2 regions of the Paramicrobacterium fandaimingii genome follow, and region 1 is predicted to be linked to the other one. Evidence: predicted binding sites of a transcription regulator. Region 1 holds the regulator's gene; the other holds the start of a gene.
The links. The regulator HrcA, encoded in region 1, represses chaperone genes, less so after heat shock. The targets are predictions, from matches to a motif close to TTNGCACTCGNNNNNNNCGAGTGCNAA.
Positions count from the first base shown of each region.

Region 2: groES (co-chaperone GroES) is a predicted target of HrcA. The motif match lies at 2,208-2,234, and genes of this name have one in related genera.

Region 1 covers NZ_CP061170.1:1,843,171-1,847,458, reverse strand. Annotated here, with positions in the region: gene hemW (radical SAM family heme chaperone HemW) at 1-694, shown strand, start outside; gene HCR84_RS08965 (DUF4870 domain-containing protein) at 696-1,376, opposite strand; gene hrcA (heat-inducible transcriptional repressor HrcA) at 1,554-2,579, shown strand; gene dnaJ (molecular chaperone DnaJ) at 2,664-3,770, shown strand; gene HCR84_RS08950 (16S rRNA (uracil(1498)-N(3))-methyltransferase) at 3,772-4,288, shown strand, end outside.
Region 2 covers NZ_CP061170.1:867,006-871,293, forward strand. Annotated here, with positions in the region: gene HCR84_RS04180 (DUF4190 domain-containing protein) at 1-458, shown strand, start outside; gene HCR84_RS17605 (DUF4190 domain-containing protein) at 487-960, shown strand; gene HCR84_RS04190 (THUMP-like domain-containing protein) at 965-2,152, opposite strand; gene groES (co-chaperone GroES) at 2,294-2,608, shown strand; gene HCR84_RS04200 (HAD family hydrolase) at 2,686-3,321, shown strand; gene rarD (EamA family transporter RarD) at 3,318-4,241, shown strand.

The DNA.
Region 1 (4,288 bases):
CGTTGTTTCGGCCGCTCGCGATGCTGGGCTCAGCGTCAGTCTCGATCTCATATACGGTGCCCCTGGGGAGAGCCTCGACGATTGGAAACGCTCACTGGAGCACGCGTTGCGCCAGAACCCTGATCACCTGTCTGCGTATGCCCTGATCGTTGAGGACGGCACGAAGCTCGCCCGCCAGATTCGCCGAGGTGAGGTCGCCATCCCCGATGACGATCTCGAGGCCGACATGTACGAGGTTGCAGAATCGACGCTCGCCGCCGAGGGCTTCAGCTGGTACGAAGTCAGCAATTGGGCGCGCACTCCCGACGAACGGTCGCGCCACAATCGCGCGTATTGGACGGGACAGGACTGGTGGGGGGTCGGCCCGGGAGCGCACAGTCACGTTGGGGGCGTGCGCTGGTGGAACGTCAAGCACCCCGCAGCATATGCGGCGCGGCTTGCCGATGCGACATCGCCAGCCGCTGGCAGGGAAACGCTCGACAGCGAGACGCGACGGATCGAGCGAATTCTCCTCGAAACCCGAATCCGAGAGGGACTCTCGACACGTGTGCTGAGCGCTTCTGGGCGGACCGCTGTCGCTGAGCTCATTGCCGATGAGCTCGTTAACGCCGAAGCCGCCCTTCGCGGTCGAATCGTACTGACCGTAAAAGGGCGGCTCCTGGCCGACGCCGTCGTGCGACGTCTGACCGACTGACTTACTTGATGAAGCGGAAGTTGACCGGGTAGCGGTACGGCTGACCACCCTTGACCTTGACTCCGCCGATGATCGAGAAGATCAGGTTGAGAATGTACGGGAGCCAGCTCAAGAGGCTGAACAGTGCAGTCAGACCGCCGATCGCGCCGAAGCTTCCCCCAGCGATCATGGACGTCACGATGATGCCGCTCAAAATGCCCACGATGATCGACCATGCGATCATGACGATAAGGATCGTAATCTGCCAGTTGAGAGCCTCTTTTGCTTCCTGACGCACGAAAGGACCACGGTCCTTGAACACCAGGTAGATGATGAGCGACGGCAGAATGCTCAGAACACCGCCGAAGTGGGACCACATCGCCCACATCTTGTCATCTTGAGGAGTGAGCGGCTGAGCACCGGGAGCCTGGGAGTACTGGGGCTGACCGTACGGCTGCTGTCCTTGCTGCGGGGGCTGCTGTGCATACGGCTGCTGACCGTAGGGCTGCTGTCCTTGCTGCGGGGGCTGCTGTGCATACGGCTGCTGACCCGGCTGACCCTGCTGCGGCGGCTGCTGCTGTCCATACTGGGGTGGCTGCTGCTGGCCGTACTGCGGCTGCTGCGGTGGTGTCTGGGATGGCTGGCCTTGCGTGTTGGGCGGCTGATTTGGATCGGCCGGCTGCGGTGCATTCGGGTCAGTCATTGCTTCGCCTTTCGCTGTGGTGAGTTCGCTTGCTGGCGAACGCTCGAGTCAAGTCCTTCGCAAGACTTAGGAGTAAACCTACAGACACGGCGGTGAGGCTGCAATTGTCCGCGCCGCATTGTCACCGACTAAGATTGGCACTCTGAGAGAACGAGTGCCAGAGAGGAGGCGGTAACCGTGGTGTCTGAACGCAGTCTCGATGTTCTGCGGGCGATCGTCACCGACTACGTGTCTTCTCGCGAACCTGTGGGCTCAAAGAGCATCGTCGATCGTCACAGGTTCGGTGTCTCTGCCGCCACGATACGCAACGATATGGCGTTGCTCGAGGAAGAAGAGCTCATCGTCGCTCCCCACACCTCGTCTGGTCGTGTGCCGACAGATAAGGGGTATCGACTCTTCGTCGATCAGCTTGCTGATAAGCGGCCGCTTTCGCCTGCCCAGCGCCGTGCCATTGAGATGTTCCTTGAGCCATCGGCCGACCTTGACGACGTTCTGCGGCGAACTGTTCGCCTTCTCTCGCAGCTGACAAACCAAGTGGCCCTCGTTCAGTACCCGTCGTTCGCGCGGGCGTCCGTGCGTCACGTCGAGCTTGTCATTGTGAGCGAAAGCACGTTGCTTGTCGTCGTAATCATCGATAACGGACGCGTTGATCAGCGACTTGTTGAAGCAGATCATCCGCTCGACGATGATGCGGTCGGGAGTATCAAGGTTCAGATCAACGACGACGTCTCGTCGCGCACTGTCAATGCCGCCGCCGTTGAGCTCATGAATCGCGGTGAGAAGGACGCAGCGGGGGAGCCTTCTGCGCTTGCTGGTGCGGTGCGCGACGTCGTGCTCGAGGTTCTCGGCCATTATCGCGAAGACCGCCTGGTAATGGCGGGCGCTGCGAACCTTGCGCGAACAGAAGAGGATTTCTCAGGAAGCATTTTTCCCGTGCTCGAGGCGCTGGAGCAGCAGGTCGTGCTGCTCCGACTGTTCGGCGAGATGCAGGCCGACCAGCTGGGAGTCTCGGCGAGCATCGGCAGAGAAAACGCACCGTTCGGTCTCGATGAGACAAGCATCGTGACGAGCGGGTACCGTTCCTCTGCTGGCGAAATCGCCCGTCTTGGTGTGCTCGGACCCACGAGAATGGACTATGCGGGAAACATCACGGCCGTGCGCGCCGTTGCCCGCTATCTTTCTCGGCTTCTCGGGGTCGAGTGACACTCTCCACGTGCGCGGCTCGGCGCACAGAATTGCACAACCGCCGGACGAGCCCGACCGGCGAACGACGAGGAAAGGCCGCGAGTGGCTGACCACTACGAAACCCTCGGCGTGTCGCGTGACGCGTCTGTCGACGAGATCAAGAAGGCATACCGCAAGCTTGCGCGGCAGCTGCACCCTGACGTCAACCCAAGTCCCGAGGCAGCAGAGACGTTTAAGAATGTCACGCACGCCTATGACGTGCTCAGCGATTCGCAGCAGCGCGCCGAATATGATGCCGGGGGCCGCAACCCGTTCGGCGGCGGCGGTGGTGGCTTCGGTGGATTCGGCGACATCTTCGATACGTTCTTCGGCGGTGGAGGCGGCGCAGGGCGTGGCCCCCGATCGCGCCAAGAGCGAGGAGAAGATGCGCTTCTGCGTATTGAGATCGACCTCATCGATGTGATGTTCGGAACCACGAAGCACATCGAGGTCGACACGGCGGTGCTCTGCGAGACCTGCGAAGGTTCGTGCTGTCAACCGGGGACATCACCGATCACCTGTGACATCTGCCACGGAACGGGGCAGGTGCAGCGCACCGTTCGGTCACTGCTCGGCAACGTCGTCACCGCAAGCCCGTGTGGATCGTGCCGGGGGTACGGCACGATCATTCCAAACCCGTGCGTGACGTGCCAGGGGCAGGGTCGCGTGCGCGCACGCCGCACCGTTTCGGTAGATATCCCCTCTGGCGTCGACACCGGGCTGCGTCTGCAGATGCCAGGAAGCGGCGAGGTCGGACAAGGCGGCGGTCCATCGGGCGATCTCTATCTCGAGATCAAGGTGAGGCACGACGACGTCTTCAGCCGCAACGGCGACGACGTTCTCTGCACCCTCGAAGTGTCAATGGCCGATGCGATCATCGGTACGACGAGCACGATCAATGCACTGGACGGTGACGTCGATCTTGATATTCGCCCTGGCGTTCAGAGCGGCGATGTTCTGGTGATCAAGGACCGCGGGATCACGGGTCTGCGCAGCAGCGCGCGCGGAGATCTGCGTGTCGGCGTGCAAGTGGTGACGCCGTCGAAGCTCGATCATAAGGAACGGGAGATGATCCGCCAGTTCTCGGAGCGCCGTCGCGACCCGAAGCCCGAACTCGCTCACTTTCAGCAGGGCCTCTTCGCGAAGCTTCGCGACCGTTTTGTGAGCTGACATGAGCAGTCTCTTCCTCAATGACGCGCTCGAGGGCGCGTCGCCTGGTGACCGCCTTGTGCTCTCCGGGTTGGAAGCAAAGCACGCCGTTTCGGTCTCTCGTGTTCGTGCCGGTGAAGCGGTGCTCGTCGGAAACGGTCGCGGGCTGCTCGTCGAGTGCGTCGTCGAGACGGCTCGTCCGACTGAAGTCACACTGCGCGCAGAGAGCGTGAGCAGCCACGACGAGCGGCAGCCCGTGATCTCGCTTGCCCAGGCCCTGGCGAAAGGCGATCGAGACGAACGGGCGGTGCAGATGTGCACGGAACTCGGCGTCAGCTGCATCATTCCGTGGCAGGCAAAGCGCAGCGTGTCACGCTGGGACGCCGCAAAGGCAGCCAAGGGTGCGCAACGGTGGCAGACGATCGCGCGCGAGGCGACGAAGCAGTCATTGAGAGCACACGTTCCGACAGTGAAGCCGCTCGCCACAACCGCGATGCTTGCCTCAGGCAGCGCGGAACAGCGGATGCTGGTGCTCGACC
Region 2 (4,288 bases), 980 kb from region 1:
CGCAGGCTCCCCAGCGTCCCGGGAACTACCAGCCCGCGCCGCAGCAGCCGGGGCAATACAGGCCCGCGCCGCAGCAGCCGCAGACTCAACAGCATCCGCAGCCGTTCTCTCCGCCGTATTCTCAGCCTGCCCCGCAGCAGGGTCGCCCCGCGCAGCCGCCGCTCGTCGGCCCGGGCGGAGCAATGCCCGCGGCACAGCCCGTCGGGACTCCGAAGCCGCAGAAGAGCCGCACGGGGCTGATCGGCCTCATCTTCGGCATCCTCGGTGTCGTCGGCGGAGTGTTCTTCGGGTGGACACTTCCTCTGGCCATCGTCGGAATCATCCTGGGCTTCAGAGCGCGGTCGAAGCCAGACGACGACCGTTCATTCGCGCTGTGGGCGATCATCACGGGCTTCGCCGGCACGCTGTTCTCGCTCGGCTGGTTCGCGTACAGCATCATTTACTTCGTCATGAGATGATGGCCCTGAGGGGAGAAACACACAAACTATGAGCGATCCATCGCAGCAGGGCCACGAAAACCAGCAGCCCGCATACGAACAGAACCAGCAGCCGACGTACGGTCAGCAGGCCCCGGCGCCTGCCTATGGTCAGCAGCCTCTTGGCCAGCAGCCGTACGGGCAGCAGCCGACACCTGTTCCCGGCTACGGACAGCAGCCGTACGGGCAGCAGCCATATGGGCAGCAGCCATACGCCGCCTACCCACCGCAGCCAGGCACGAACGTGCTGGCGATCGTTGCGATCATCTCAGCGTTCTTCATTCCGATCGCCGGCATCATCTGCGGTCACATTGCTCGCAAGCAGATTCGCGAGACAGGCGAACAGGGCGACGGTCTCGCGCTGACAGGTCTGATCGTCGGCTACGTCTTTACGGCGATCATCGTCGTCGTCGTCGTGATCTACATCATCTTCTTCGTCGTCCTTCTGGGCGCGGTGGGGATGTCGGGCGCCGCCTACGCCTGATCCGTCAGACGCGCTCTGCGACAAGCGCGGTGTGCCGGCCCCCGACTCGCGTGAGAATGAGCGTCGCCGAACGTGAGCCTCGGGGGTTCAGCCGTTTGCGGAACGCGGCGGGGTCGATATCGACGCCACGCTTCTTGATCTCGAGCGTGCCGATGGCGTTCCCCTTCACCCAGCGGCGCAGCACCTTCTCGTCGAGCGGAAGCTGTTCGACGACCCTGAAGCAGGTGGCGAACGGAGTCGAACTCTGGGTGTCGCCCGAGAGGTAGGCGATGCCGTCGCTGATCGGTGCCGCTTCCAGCTCGCGCGCGAGATCGCCGATCAGGCGAGCGCGAATCACGGCGCCATCGGGCTCGTAGAGAAACGCACCGAGCTTGCGAACCGGTTCGTCTGGGCTGTCTTCGGCTGCGGTCATCTCTGGAGAGCCCTCGTCGCTCAGCACGAGAGCAGCGCGCGTGATTCCGTCGCGTGCAAGAGCGCCAGACCACAGCATGAGCTCAACGACGCTTCCGTCGACGCTGACCCACTGTGCTTCAACATCGTCGGGTATCAGGTTGCGGTCAAAGCTGGGGCCCAGCTTAACGCCCGTCGGGTACCGGCGAGCGATATCGAAGACGGTCTCGAGCGCGGGGGAGTAGTCGGTCGGATCGGTGAGTCGTGTCGTCTCGGAGTGGCCTGAGGTTCGCCGCGCCGGGTCGAAGAACACGGCGTCGACGCCGCTGAGATCGGTATCTTCAGCGCGCCCATGAACAACATGAGCCGAGTCAAAAGGTGCGAGGTTGTGCGTGGCAATGGCGGCAGTCACCTCGTCGGCATCCACGGCGGTCACCGAGATCTGCATCGCGGCCATCGCCATGGCGTCACCGCCAATGCCGCAGCCGAGATCCGCCACCCGCGTCAGGTCGCCCGCGAGATAGCGCCCGGCGTGCATGGCGGCGGCCCGAATGCGCGTTGCCTGCTCGAGCCCGGCCTGTGTGAACAGCATCCGGTCGGCGAACTCGCCGAATTTGGCGCGGCCGTGAGCCCTGAGTCGGGACTGGGTGAGAGCGGCGGCAACCACAGCAGGGTCGTGGCCGGCCTTGCGCAGGCGCGAGACCGCCTTGACAACATCTCCGGCCGAATCGTGTTCGGCGAGTTCGTCGAGCAGTGCCATGCCGTCTGGCGTGAGCAGAGAGACCAGATCGGCGCGTTCCATCTGGCCAACATATCAACCACAGGCGATCTCGCCCTCAGCGAAACCGAGACCGAAGTTGGCACTCACGTTGCACGAGTGCCAACGCATCCGTAAACTTGCAATTAGCACTCGGATAGTGAGGGTGCTAACTCACGTCTTCTTATGAGAAAGAGGTCAACCGTGTCGGTCTCCATCAAGCCGCTCGAGGATCGCATCGTCATTCAGCAGGTCGAGGCAGAGCAGACCACCGCGTCTGGTCTGGTTATTCCTGACACCGCCAAGGAGAAGCCGCAGGAGGGTGAAGTCGTGGCTGTCGGCCCCGGCCGCATCGACGACAACGGCAACCGCGTTCCTGTCGACGTCACCGTCGGCGACCGCGTTCTGTACTCCAAGTACGGCGGCACTGAGGTGAAGTTCGGCGCTGACGAGTACCTCGTGCTTTCGGCCCGCGACGTGCTCGCGGTCGTCGTTCGCTAAGCGACGCTCAACGACACAGAGGCCCGGGTGATCATCACCCGGGCCTCTGTGTCTGCGCCGCAACGTACACTCGATGCATGACTGCGTCACAGGTATTCGTCTTCGATATCGACGGGGTCATCCGTTCGTTCCAGCCGGAGCGCATGGCTGCGCGGCTTGACGCCGAACTTGGCCTGACCGTCGGCACCATCGAGGAGCAGGCGTTCGCCGAGCCGTTTGGACGCGATGTCGTGGAAGGTCGCATGACGCGGGCCGAGTGGGTGGGCGAGTTGTCAGAGCGCTTCGCTGCCCGTTCCCGAGATGCAAACGCTGCCCGGTCGATCGTCGCCGAGTGGTCGACCGATATCGGCCAGCTGATTCCAGAGACCATGGAACTCATCGACGAGCTCGCCCGCGAGCATCCGGTTTTCGCGTTTACAAATGGAACCGACTGCACACTGAACGAGCTCACAACGCACGGCATCATCGACCGGTTTCGCCACGTGATCAACTCGTACGAACTGGGCATCTCGAAGCCCGAGCCCGGCAGCTACCCGTTGGCGCACGCGCAGATTGAGCGGACGCTGGGGCAGACTGTGTCGGCGGAATCCGTTCATTTCACCGACGATCGAGCCGACAACATCGAGGCGGCATCGACGTTCGGCTGGTGGGCTCGGCAATTCACGGATGCCGCGGCGCTGCGCGCATCGCTTGCCTCCGCCGTCACCTCGTGATCGACGGTGCACGCGCTGGGTCGCGTTCCGGTTTTCTGTTTGCCGCCTCCGCGTACCTTCTGTGGGGCGCGCTCCCGCTCTACTTCGTCATTCTCGAGCCGGCCGGCCCCTTCGAGATTGTGTCGATGCGCATTCTGTTCTCGCTTGTCTTCTGCGGCATTCTGCTGAGCGTTCTTCGCGATTGGCGCGGCTTCTTCGCGCTGTTCCGTTCGAAGCGCACGATGCTGTTCATGTCGCTCGCCGCGGTGTTCATCTTCATCAACTGGCAGACCTACGTCATCGCCGCGGTGACGGGGCACGTGATCGAGGCCTCGCTCGGCTACTTCATCAACCCGATCGTCACCGTGCTCTTCGGCGTCATCTTTCTGCGCGAGCGTCTGCGCCCGATGCAATGGGCCGCGGTCGGCGTCAGCCTGATCGCCGTCATCGTGCTCTGGATCGGGTACGGCACATTCCCGATCATCGCGCTGACTCTGGCGTTCTCGTTTGGGCTCTACGGCTTCATGAAGAATCGCGTCGGCGGCAACGTCGGAGCGATAACGGGGCTGACGCTCGAGACCCTGCTGCTCGCCCCCGTTGCGGCGCTTGTTCTCGTCGGAGTTGCGGCGACGACAGGAATCGTCTTCGGCACGGCCGGGGCAGGTAACACGACGCTGCTCATCGCGTCGGGCGTCGTCACCGCCGTTCCGCTGCTGCTCTTCGCGTCTGCGGCCCGCCGCCTTCCGCTTGTGTACATGGGCCTTTTTCAATACGTCACGCCGCTCATGCAGTTTTTGGTCGGCGTGTTCATCTTGAGCGAGCCCATGCCGACCGAGCGCTGGATCGGCTTCTTTCTGGTTTGGGCGGCGCTTGTGCTGCTCACGATCGATATGGTCGGGCACGCGCGCAGCCTCAGGCGCCGCACTCTCAACCTCACCTGAGCGTTTGGCGGCATAAAGCGCTGCTCGCGGTGGTTACCATGGATTAC